2 regions of the Halomonas sp. MMH1-48 genome follow, and region 1 is predicted to be linked to the other one. Evidence: predicted binding sites of a transcription regulator. Region 1 holds the regulator's gene; the other holds the start of a gene.
The links. Region 1 encodes LexA, which represses DNA repair genes until DNA is damaged. Its sites were predicted from a motif close to TACTGTNTANNTANACAGTA; they were not measured.
Positions count from the first base shown of each region.

Region 2: recN (DNA repair protein RecN) is a predicted target of LexA. The motif match lies at 4,576-4,595, and genes of this name have one in related genera.

Region 1 is NZ_JAKRFL010000018.1:10,365-16,647, reverse strand. Features, by position in the region: gene MHM37_RS14015 (ribonuclease J) at 1-93, opposite strand, end outside; gene purU (formyltetrahydrofolate deformylase) at 367-1,221, shown strand; gene MHM37_RS14005 (energy-coupling factor ABC transporter permease) at 1,237-1,908, shown strand; gene lexA (transcriptional repressor LexA) at 1,946-2,620, opposite strand; gene MHM37_RS13995 (TetR/AcrR family transcriptional regulator) at 2,871-3,548, shown strand; gene MHM37_RS13990 (L,D-transpeptidase) at 3,526-4,041, shown strand; gene nagZ (beta-N-acetylhexosaminidase) at 4,126-5,136, shown strand; gene MHM37_RS13980 (hypoxanthine-guanine phosphoribosyltransferase) at 5,180-5,758, shown strand; gene MHM37_RS13975 (pyruvate, water dikinase regulatory protein) at 5,771-6,283, opposite strand, start outside.
Region 2 is NZ_JAKRFL010000012.1:52,962-59,244, reverse strand. Features, by position in the region: gene MHM37_RS11875 (DMT family transporter) at 1-248, opposite strand, end outside; gene dnaJ (molecular chaperone DnaJ) at 466-1,620, opposite strand; gene dnaK (molecular chaperone DnaK) at 1,730-3,661, opposite strand; gene grpE (nucleotide exchange factor GrpE) at 3,814-4,443, opposite strand; gene recN (DNA repair protein RecN) at 4,643-6,283, shown strand, end outside.

The DNA.
Region 1 (6,283 bases):
TTGAAGCGGAGAATTCGGCAGGTCTTGGCGAATCATCATGCCGCAATCAACGGCGATCCACTGATCGTCATACCCATACAGCGTGAGGTTCATTCCAATTTCGCCACAGCCACCAAGCGGTAGCAGGCGCAGGGGCGGGCGGCGACGGGGACGAAGTTGAACGCGTGATGGATGCATCAGTTATGAAAAGCCTAGAAAGTAATGTCTTAACTATACGGGATGCGGGGGGCGGGTAACAATCATCGCGGCACCAGACCGCGGTGCTTCCTTATCTTGCTTACGTTACACTAATGCGGCTAAAGCGTTTATCTGCCGTTAGGCAGGTGCTTGGCGAGCGTGCCGTTAAATACGTTAAGAGTGTCTGTGATGTCTCATTATTACCGTTTAGTTGTTTCCTGCCCCGATCAGGTGGGCATTGTGGCGCGTGTCTCAAGCTTTATTGCTCAGCAGGGTGGTTCCATTACCGAAGCAAGCCAGCACTCTGATTTAGAGACTGGTCGCTTTTTCATGCGCTATGAAATTCTGGCGGACTCACTGGGTATGTCGGCGGAAGCGTTGCGCACGGCGTTCGAGCCCGTCGCCGCCGAATTCGATATGCAGTGGTCGTTGGTAGATACGCAAAAGCGTCGCCGTGTGGTGCTCATGGTGTCTAGAGAGTCTCACTGCTTGGTCGACTTGCTGTATCGCTGGCAAGCAGGCGAGCTGGATTGCGATATCGTGGGCGTCATTTCTAACCATGACGATATGCGTTCACTCACGGAGTGGTACGGTATTCCCTATCATCACGTACCGGTCGATCCTACCAACAAGCAGCGGGCATTCGATCAAGTGCAAGAGCAGATAGATGCGGCCCGCGCCGACTGTGTGGTGCTGGCGCGCTACATGCAAATACTGCCGCCTTCCCTTTGCGAACGCTATGCGGGCCGAGTCATCAATATCCACCACAGTTTCCTGCCGTCGTTCGCGGGTGCCAAGCCGTATCATCAAGCTTATGAGCGCGGTGTGAAGCTGATCGGTGCGACCTGCCATTACGTCACCGAAGAGCTGGACGCGGGCCCGATCATCGAGCAGGACATACATCGGGTCAGCCATTGCCACACGCCGACCGATCTCGTTCGCTTCGGTCGCGACGTTGAAAAAGCGGTGTTGGCGCGTGGTTTACGCTGGCACTTGGAAGATCGTGTGCTCATTCACGGCAATAAAACGGTCGTCTTTAGTTAATCTACCGGGGGCGCTATGTCGTTTGCACAGAGCGTATTGGCACCATGGGCGCTGGTGATGACGTGGTTGTTGTCATTGGGCATGGTGGGCTGGTGCATTTGGCTGCGCCCTTGGCAACCGTTGCTCGAAGATACCGCGCTCCAACATCGATGGTTGGCCGCGACGCTTGTCGTCATGCTGTTTTGGCAGCTTCGCGCTCAAGCAGTGGATTGGTTGACGCTTCACCTAGTATTTACGGTGTTAATGACGCTGGTCTTTAAAATGCCGTTAGCGCTGCTGAGCAACGTAATGATCAACGCTGCCATGGTAGCGATTGGACGTAACGAGTGGAACCTTCTTGGGGCGAACGTACTGGTGACTGGCATCGTGCCTGCTATGGTGACAGGCATCGTGTGGCGTCTGGTGGATCGCCGCCTGCCGGATAATTTGATGGTGTTCTTATTCGCCTGCGGATTTTTCGGCGCAGCGCTGTCGACGTTAGGTGGCGGGCTTGTCGCGGTGGCGCTCATCATATTGGCGGGCACGGATCCTGAGGCCGTATATCTCGCTCAAGAGTATGCCCGCTTTTTACCGCTGCTGATGCCGTCGGAAGCCTTCATCACCGGGATGCTGCTCAGCATCTTGCTAGTCTACCACCCAAGTTGGGTGGCCACCTTCAATGACCACCGTTACATCGACTCACAGTAAATACACTTCGTGTGCCGGGTCTGACCACGGCCTCAGCTCAGCCGAGCGCTTGTCCGTTTCCGCCCCGAATAACGCCGACGCCGACACCCTCGATATCCAGTTGTTGGGTGCGCAGATCGATCTCGATCGGTGGGAAGTCGGCATTCTCGGCGATCAACGTGACTTGATGGCCCTGGCGTTTAAAACGCTTGACCGTCACTTCGTCTTCTAACCGTGCTACGACGATCTGGCCATCGCGTACGCGATCAGTGCGATGAACGGCCAGAAGATCGCCTTCCAAAATGCCGACATCTTTCATGGAGAGGCCGCGTACACGTAATAGGTAATCGGCTTTGGGCGTAAAATACTCGGCTGGAAGCGGGCAGTAGCGGTCTATGTGTTCGGCAGCCAAGATTGGACTACCGGCGGCAACTTCGCCAATCACGGGTAGCCCATTGGGTACAGGCTCGGAGGCGGCCGTTGTCGTTGCTGGCACTTCGCTAGGTTCCAGCACCTCCTGGTTCGGTAGCCGAATTCCCCGCGACGTATTTCGAATGATGCGTATGGCGCCTTTACGCTCGAGCGCACGCAAATGCTCCTCGGCAGCATTTGGAGAGCGGAACCCCAGCGCCTTGGCGATTTCAGCGCGCGTTGGCGGGTACCCCAGGTCACCCATGGTTTTGACGATGAAATCAAATACGTGCTGCTGACGTGCTGTGAGTGGACGAGACATACCAAACTCCAAAACAGTGAAAAGACAGTAGCTACATGTCGGCTTAATCAGTATGTGTTTAAGTATACAGTATGTTGCTCTGTCCAGTACATGGTCCATGACAAACGCCAGTACATAGCGAGCTCTTTGAAAGCTAGGTAAAGAAGGCGCCGCCCATGGACCGTTGGCGAACTGGATAAGTGATTGAGCCTGTCAAACATATGTCATAGTATGCAGCGTTGTTTAAAACACCTGTTTTTTGGAGGGCGAGATGGCCCAATCAGATACGGTAACGCGTATATTGGACACGGCAGAGGTGCTATTTGCAGAGCGAGGCTTTGCCGAGACGTCGCTGCGCAATATCACCAGCAAGGCACGCGTCAATTTGGCGGCCGTCAACTACCACTTTGGTTCCAAAAAAGCACTGATTCAAGCGGTGTTCGCTCGCTATCTCGATCCGTTTTCGGCACGTTTTCATACGGCACTGGATGAACTCGAGACGCGCCATCAAGGTCAACCGATTCCTTTGGAAGTGCTGCTTGAGACCATGGCGACCACGGTGTTGGCCGTCCCGGCAGAACGCAATAGCCTGAAAGTGTTCATGAGGCTCCTGGGTCTGGCGTATAGCCAGGCTCAGGGGCATTTAAGGCGTTATATTCAGCAGCAATATGGCGACGTGTTTACGCGCTTCACCGAGCTGGTGCGCCAAGCGACCCCAGACCTGCCGGACGCTGAGCGTTTCTGGCGGCTACACTTTATGTTGGGAACGGTGATATTCACGCTGTCAGGCTTGGATGCGCTGCGTGATATCGCCGCCAAGGATTACCAAGAACAGGTCACGGTGCGAGATCTGGTACGACGCCTGCGGCCCGTCGTGGTCGCCGCCATGAATGCGCCGTTGCCCGCCGCGGTTGAAGAGGGTCACCATGGAAACGCCCAAGCTAGCTGAGCTGCCGCCTACACACGGTGGTTGGATAGAGATCGATACCCAGCGTCAGAGACTCTGCTGGTGGCAAGGTAACGATATTCAGCATGAGTGTACGATTTCGACGGGGCTGGCAGGCGTTGGGCAGGAAGAGGGCAGCGGTCAAACGCCGCTTGGCTGGCACTACGTTCGCGCATCGATTGGCCAAGGCTGCCCCGATAACGCGGTATTTCAGGGGCGCCGTTGGACGGGCGAAGTCTATTCGCCAACTCTCGCGGCCAGCTTCCCCAAGCGTGACTGGATCCTGACGCGGATACTTTGGCTATGCGGTTTGGAGCGCGGCGTGAATCGCGGGGGAAACGTCGATTCCCAGCGGCGCTACATATACTTGCATGGCACCCCAGAGGATCAGCCCATGGGCACGCCAGCCTCACACGGTTGTATACGCGTGCGCAATCACGATTTACATTTCCTATTCGATCACGCCCAGCCCGGTACGCCGGTTTGGCTGCATTAAGCCCACCCACAGGACGTCGCGCCAGAATTTTGACACGCCAAGCGGTTAGTCTAGAATGGCGCCCTTTTTGTTGGACTCACCATCATGACGCAACCCATTGGCCCGGTCATGCTCGACCTTGAAGGGCCACAGTTAACCAACGCTGACAAGCGCCTGCTAAAAGATCCTGCCGTAGGCGGTGTGATTTTGTTTGCTCGTAACGTCGAAGACGCGTATCAGGTTCGCAAGCTGTGCGACAGTATTCGTCGTGTGAGAGGCGATTTGCTACTGGGGATCGACCAAGAGGGGGGGCGTGTCCAGCGAATCAAGCAGGGCGTTACCCGGCTACCCGCTATGGCGCGTCTGGGTGAGCTGTTCGCCAGCGACCCGGTCGCGGGTGTGAGTTTTGCCAAAGATACCGGCTGGCTGTTGGGCATGGAGATGGCCGCCTGCGGATTGGATATCAGCTTCGCCCCCGTATTGGACGTTGAGAGTGGCGTGTCCAGCGTGATTGGTGAGCGCAGCTTTAGCAGTGACCCTATTCACGTAGCCAAACTTGGCCATGCGTTTATCGAGGGCTTGCACGAGGCTGGCATGGCCGCTGTGGGTAAACACTTTCCCGGGCATGGGGGCGTGGCGGCAGACTCCCACGTGGCGCTACCCGTCGATGACCGGCCGCTAGCCGAATTGAAAGCGCGCGATCTTGTGCCGTTTCGTGAACTTGCGGGCGTTTTAAACGGCGTCATGCCAGCCCATGTCATTTATTCGGCGTTCGATAAACGTCCCGCTGGGTTTTCGCCAACGTGGCTGGGCATGCTACGCGAATCGCTGGGTTTCAAAGGGTGTATTTTCTCGGATGATTTGAGCATGACCGGGGCGCATGAAGCCGGTGGACCCACGGAGCGCGCCAAGGCAGCTTTGACGGCTGGCTGCGACATGCTGCTGATATGTAACGATCGTGCCGCTGCTCTTGAGGTCGTCCACGCCTGTGAAGGGGTATCGAACAAACGCCCTGCCAAACTGCGTTATGGCCGTGCGAGACCTGATATCGATGCCCTGGCTGCCCTTGGGCGCTGGCGGCGCACTCATGCCAAGCTAGAAGCATTGGCGAATTAATTTTATACCGTTATCTGTTAAGACGTCTTTATGGAGATGGAGCATGTCCAAGTTGGATAAAGAAGCGCTTGAATCGTTGGATTCCATGCGTGAGTTGATGGATAACGCGGATTGCCTGATATCACAGGAGCAGGTAGAGCGAGCGTTGGATCGCATGGCCGAAGAGATCACGCGTGACTTGGGCGACAAGCTGCCGGTGTTTTACTGTGTCATGAACGGTGGTCTCATTACCACGGGCCACTTGTTGACACGTCTAGGCTTTCCATTGGAAGTGGACTATCTACACGCCACTCGTTATCGCAACGAGTTGCGCGGCGGTGAGCTTTTTTGGCGCGTTTCTCCGGAGGTGCCGATGGCGGGGCGTCACGTCGTCATCGTCGATGATATTCTCGATGAAGGCGCGACACTGGCCGCTATTCTCGAATACTGCAAAGAGGCACAGGCCGCCAGTGTCACGACCGCGGTATTAGTCGATAAACAGCATGACCGTAAAGCAGTGCCGGGACTGAAAGCCGACTACTGCAGTTTGGAGGTGGCCGACCGCTACGTTTTCGGTTTTGGTATGGATTACAAAGGCTATTGGCGTAATGCCCCTGGGATTTTTGCGCCTAAGGGCATGTAATCACATCCGCGCCTAGCGAGGAGAGAAACGCCTTGCTAGGCCGGTCTCCGCAATCATTCGCGTTGAAATCTCCTCCACGGAAAACCGCGTCGTATCGATGAACGGAATGTGCATGGTTCGATACAGCGATTCTGCCTGCTCTACTTCCTGCAAACACTGATCCATTGAGCTGTAGCGGCTGTTGGGCCGTCGCTCGTTACGAATGGCCGATAGCCGACGGGCATCGATGGTCAAACCAAACAGTTTGTGTCGATGAGGAGCTAAGGCTTTGGGGAGCTTGAGGTGACCGTCTTCGTCGAGGTCGTCCTCGGTCAGCGGATAGTTGGCGGCGCGAATGCCGAACTGAAGCGCTAGGTATAGCGACGTCGGGGTTTTGCCGCAGCGAGACACCCCGACCAAAATGATGTCGGCTTTGTCGTATTGATGGGTGCGTGCGCCATCATCGTTATCGAGCGCAAAGTGTACCGAGTGGATACGGTCCATATAGACGTCGTCGCTGCCAATGGAGTGAGTGCGCCCGACGCT
Region 2 (6,283 bases), on a different contig from region 1:
CCCAATCCTGAACGCAAGGCATGCCCCAACGGTCGCCGGGTCGCCAATCCCTGAGGGAACTCCCGGCGTAGGGCCAGAAACACCACGATCGGCAGCAGTGCAAACAGCGAACGGAAAAACACCGACTGCCCCACCGGCACTTCATCGCTCACGGCTTTGATACACACCAGCATGCCCGTAAACAGCATACCCGACAGCACGCGCAGCCAAATCCCTACGTAGGGGCGATCAACAGCATCCAAAGGCATTAGGTGACTTCCTTCATTCGTTAGCGTCCAGAGGTTAATAAGCGGATGCTGTTATTGTGACGTAAGTCGCCTTGGCTTGTCTCACTCAAGCCCCACGTAGCATCGTCTGCCAGACCCACAGACCTTGGCGCGGCGGATGGGTCTTCAATGGCATATACATATAAAAAAGCCCCAGCACCGGGGTGCTGGGGCTGTTACTTCAGAGCGCTCTGGGCTCTTACGGCTTCATCTCTTCAAAGAACTTCTTCACGCTGTCGAAGAAACCGGTCTTCTTCGGTGAGTGGCTGTGGCTGTTGCTGCCATCGAAGCTCTCTTGCAGCTGGCGAAGCAGGTCTTTCTGCTCGTCGTTGAGGTTGACGGGCGTTTCCAGCACCACTTTGCACAGCAGGTCGCCGGGGGCGCCGCCGCGAACGGGCTTCACGCCTTTGCCGCGCAGGCGGAAGAGTTTGCCGGTTTGGGTTTCCGGCGGAATCTTCAGCTTCACGCGACCATCTAGCGTGGGCACTTCCAACTCGCCACCGAGGGCTGCATCGACGAAATTGATCGGCACGTCGCACTGCAGGTGCTTACCGTCACGCTTGAAGATGTGGTGCGGCTTGATGGAAACCTGAACGTACAGATCGCCCGCCGGGCCACCGTTCACGCCGCTCTCGCCTTCGCCGTTGAGACGAATACGGTCGCCGGTATCCACACCCGGCGGAATCTTCACCGAGAGGGTGCGGGTTTCACGCACGCGGCCTTCTCCGTTACATTTGTGGCACGGCACTTTGATGTGCTGGCCACTGCCGTGACAGGTCGGGCAGGTTTGCTGAACTGCAAAGAAGCCCTGCTGCATGCGTACTTGGCCGTGACCATGGCAGGTCGGGCAGGTCTCTTTGGTGGAGCCCGGCTCGGCGCCGCCACCGTCGCAGCGGTCACACTCAATATGACGCGGGACGCGAATATCCACCGTGGTGCCTGCCACCGCACTCTCTAGATCCAGCTCTAGGTTGTAGCGCAGGTCGGAACCCCGTGCAGGTGCGTTGGGCCCACGACGACGACCACCGCCGCCACCGAAGATATCGCCAAACACATCGCCGAAGATATCGCTGAAATCGCCAGCGCCGCCGCCACCGAAGCCACCGCCGCCAAAGCCGCCGCCCTGGCCATCCACACCGGCATGGCCGAACTGGTCGTAGGCCGCGCGCTTCTCGCCATCGCTCAGAACTTCGTAAGCTTCCGACACTTCGCGGAATTTTTCCGCTGCGGAGGTATCGTCCGGGTTTCGATCAGGGTGGAATTTTTGCGCCAGACGGCGATAGGCCTTTTTGATCTCTTTCTGATCGGCCCCTTTTTCGACACCCAGGACTTCGTAATAATCGCGTTTGGACATGGGTCCTACGCCTCCTGGTTAGCTACGCACTATAGGCGTCTCGGCCGCGGAAACAGCAACGCGGGAGTTGCCTCCCGCGTCACCGCTTTCCTTGGCAGAAAGAGGTGGGTTACTGCTTCTTCTTGTCGTCGTTGACTTCTTCGTACTCGGCGTCAACCACGTCATCGTCCTGCTTGGTGTTGGCTTCTTCAGCACCTTCACCACCCGCCTGGGCCGCTTCTGCCTGTTCGGCGTACATCTTTTGCGCCAGCTGGCCGGAGACTTCGGTCAGCGCATCCAGTTTCTTCTGGATGTCGTCCTGGTCATCGGTTTTCACCGCTTCTTCCAGTTCGGCGATAGCGTTTTCGATGGCCTGTTTCTCGTCATCGGTGGCCTTATCGCCCGCTTCTTGAACGGTCTTACGGGTGGCGTGAATCATGCCGTCCGCTTGGTTACGCAGCTGTACCAGCGCTTCGAACTTCTTGTCTTCGTCCGCGTGAGCTTCAGCGTCGCGTACCATTTGCTCGATCTCATCATCGGAGAGACCACTAGACGCCTTGATGACGATGGACTGCTCTTTGCCGGTCGCCTTGTCTTTGGCAGACACGTTCAGAATACCGTTGGCATCGAGATCGAACGCCACTTCGATCTGCGGCACACCGCGCGGTGCCGGCGGAATGTCGGCGAGGTCGAAGCGACCCAACGACTTGTTCTGCGACACTTGCTTACGCTCACCCTGAACGACGTGAATGGTCACGGCGGTCTGGTTGTCATCCGCGGTCGAGAAGGTTTGCGTCTTCTTGGTCGGGATGGTGGTGTTCTTGTCGATCAGCGGCGTCATCACGCCACCCAGGGTTTCGATACCCAGGGTCAGCGGGGTCACGTCGAGCAGCAGTACGTCTTTGACGTCGCCACCCAGGACACCGCCCTGAATCGCAGCACCCACGGCCACTGCTTCGTCCGGGTTCACGTCTTTACGCGCTTCTTTACCGAAGAAGTCTGCCGCTTTCTTCTGAACCATCGGCATACGGGTCTGACCGCCGACCAGGATCACTTCGTCGATTTCAGACGCGGACAAGCCTGCATCTTTCAGCGCCATCTTGCACGGCTCGAGCGAACGCTGAACCAGGTCTTCGACCAGCGACTCCAGCTTGGCACGGGTCACCTTCACGTTGAGGTGTTTCGGGCCAGTGTTGTCGGCGGTGATGTACGGCAGATTCACGTCGGTCTGCTGCGCGCTGGAAAGCTCGATTTTGGCTTTCTCGGCGGCTTCTTTCAGACGCTGCATGGCCAGATTGTCACCAGACAAATCGATACCGCTGTCCGACTTGAACTGATCGACCAGATAGTTGATCAGCGCGAGGTCGAAATCTTCACCACCCAGGAAGGTGTCACCGTTGGTTGCCAATACTTCGAACTGCGTTTCGCCATCCACGTCGGCGACTTCGATGATGGAAATATCGAAGGTACCACCACCCAAGTCGTAGACTGCGATGGTTTTGTCGCCACGGGCTTTGTCCATGCCGTAGGCCAGAGCAGCAGCGGTCGGCTCGTTGATGATGCGCTTCACGTCCAGACCGGCAATGCGGCCTGCATCTTTAGTAGCCTGACGCTGGCTGTCGTTGAAGTAGGCCGGTACGGTGATGACCGCTTCGGTGACCGCTTCGCCGAGATAGTCTTCGGCGGTTTTCTTCATCTTCTTCAGCACTTCCGCGCTCACCTGCGGCGGTGCCATTTTTTTGCCTTTTACTTCTACCCACGCGTCACCGTTGTCGGCTTCGGCGATTTTGTAGGGCACCATCTTGATGTCTTTTTGAACGACATCGTCTTTGAAGCGACGGCCGATCAGACGCTTGATGGCGTAAAGAGTGTTTTCCGGGTTGGTCACGGCCTGGCGCTTGGCGGCTTGGCCTACCAGGGTTTCGCCGTCGTCGGTGTAGGCAATGATGGAAGGCGTGGTACGACCGCCTTCGGCGTTTTCAATGACTTTAGCGCTGTCACCATCGAGCACGGCCACACAAGAGTTAGTGGTGCCCAGGTCGATACCAATAATGCGTCCCATAGCAAAAACCTCGAATTCGGTTGAAACAAAACTGATGTTTTACGCCGCTGTTACTTACTTGGCGTCTGCGGGCTTTCCCGCGGGTTGCCCTTTATTTGGGGGCCGCTTGCCGCATTTCAAGGGCTTTTTTTGCGGCAATGCGTCAACGCGGCTTAATTCGCTTTTTGGCTGACCACGACCATGGCAGGACGCACGAGGCGGCCGTTCAACAGATAGCCTTTCTGCATCACATCCATCACGGTGTTGGGGTCGAGCTCTGGGTTCGGCACCATCGCCATGGCTTCATGCACCTGTGGATCGAAGGGCTCGCCCTGAGGCTCGATGCTTTCGACGCCAAACTTGTTAAGCACGTCGAGCTGCATCTTGAGGGTCATGGAGACACCTTCGCGATGCGCCTCGGACGCATCGTCCTGCATGCTTTCCAGCGCTTTTTCCAAGCTATCCACCACGGGCAGCAGCTCTTTGACGAACTTCTCCAGGGCAAACTTGCGCGCCTTTTCGGCTTCTTGCTCCGCCCGGCGGCGAACGTTCTGAGCTTCGGCAGCAGCCCGCAGCGCTTGATCTTTGGCTTCCGCCAGGCTCTGCTCGAGCTCTTCTACCTGAGCGGCCAGCACGTCGGCTTCGGGGCTGCCAGCGCTATCTTCCGGCGGTGCATCGTCATCGATCAGCCCTTCCAGTTCGCCTTCCACCAACCGCTCTTCGGCAGATTGGTCGGTGACCTCTGCTTCCTGCTCTTGGCGTGCCAGCTCATCTTCCAACGGGGTTTGCGGTTCTTTTGCCATGCCTTGCTCCTGAAATAAGTAACGGTGCCGATGGCGGCAACCTGAGGTAAGTAGCGGGTGTTGACCACGTATGCAGCCTATATGGGGGCCATCAAAGCCATCTCAAGAGGGGCATTGAAGTGAGTTATCGACTACTGTATAAAACAACAATTATTGGATAAGTATCCAGCTTCTGTGCCGCACCGCCTCAGGAGGCCTTATGCTTACGCAGCTAGCGATCCAAGACTATGCGATCGTTGATCGTCTCGAACTCGACCTCACCCGTGGCATGACCGCCATTACGGGGGAAACCGGGGCGGGTAAATCCATTCTGCTGGGTGCCCTGGGGCTCTGCCTGGGCGAGCGCGCCGATGCGGGTAGCGTGCGCCACGGCTGCGAGCGAACCGACCTCTCCGCCCGTTTCGATATCCAGCACCTGCCCGCAGCAGCCGAGTGGCTCGACGCCCGCGAGCTGCCTGCCGATGAGTGTCTCTTGCGTCGCGTGGTTACTGCCAACGGCCGCTCCAAGGCGTGGATCAATGGCCACCCAGCGACCATTGCCGATTTGAAATCTCTGGGTGAACAGCTGATTCAGATTCATGGCCAGCATGCCCACCAAGCCTTGATGCGGGAAGAGACGCACTTGGCGCTACTGGATGACTACGCCGGGCTTCGCGAACGCAGCCAGCAGCTCGCCGAGACGTTCCGCGAGTGGCGCAGTGCCCGCCGTCGGCTGAAAAAACTCAGTGAAGAGGGCAGCGAAGTCGAGGCCAAACGTCAACTGCTGCGCTATCAAGTCGAGGAGCTGGACCAGCTAGGCCTTGCCGAAGGCGAGCTGCAAACCTTGGAAGAGGAGCAGCACACCCTGGCCCACGCCGAAGAGACCCTACGTGAAACCCAGTTTGCCGCCGACTGCTGCGAAAGCGATGAAGGGGGCGCGCTGTCGCTTCTCAACCAAGCCTACGCCCACTTGAGCGCGCTGCCCGGCAGCGACAAAGGCACGCTGGCCAATACGCTCACCATGTTGAGCGATGCCCGAATTCAAGTCGAAGAAGCCGCTAGCGAGCTGCACCGATTGGCCAGCACCACCGAACTGGACCCAGAGCGACTGGCGTGGGTCGAGGAGCGCATGGGCGACGTACACCGCATTGCCCGTAAGCACCACGTCGCTCCCGAAGAGATTTGCGCGCTGCATGCCCAACTCAAACAAGAGGTGGCGCAGCTCGAAGCCAGCGACGACGACCTAGAAGCCCTCAGCAGTCAAGTGGCCGAGTACCGCGAGCGTTACCGCAGCGAGGCCAAGCAGCTCACCGAAGCACGTCAGAAGGCCGCCGTGCGTCTGGGCAAAGAGGTGCAGCAGCAGTTGGCCTTCTTGGCCATGGGCAAAGCACGTTTCGACGTGGATGTCACCCCGCGCGAAACGCCTTCCCCCGAGGGCTTGGACCATGTGCAATTCCTGATCAGCGCCAACCCGGGCCAACCCGCCCGGCCGCTCACCAAAGTCGCTTCCGGCGGCGAGCTGTCGCGCATCAGCCTGGCCATTCAGGTGGTGGCGGCGTCGCATTCGACGATTCCGAGCTTGGTCTTCGATGAAGTGGACGTGGGTATTTCTGGGGCAACGGCGGAAATCGTCGGCCAACTGCTACGTAAACTAGGCGAAAACGGCCAGGTGATGACCGTGACCCACCTGCCTCAAGTGGCCGCCCAGGCGCACCAGCACCTGCACATCGAAAAGCGCGCCGAGCGAGACACCACACTCACCCACATGGCGCTGCTGGACGAACGCGGCCGGATCAGCGAGCTGGCGCGTATGCTGGGCGGCGTGACGCTGTCCGACCAAACCCTGGCCCATGCGCGGGAA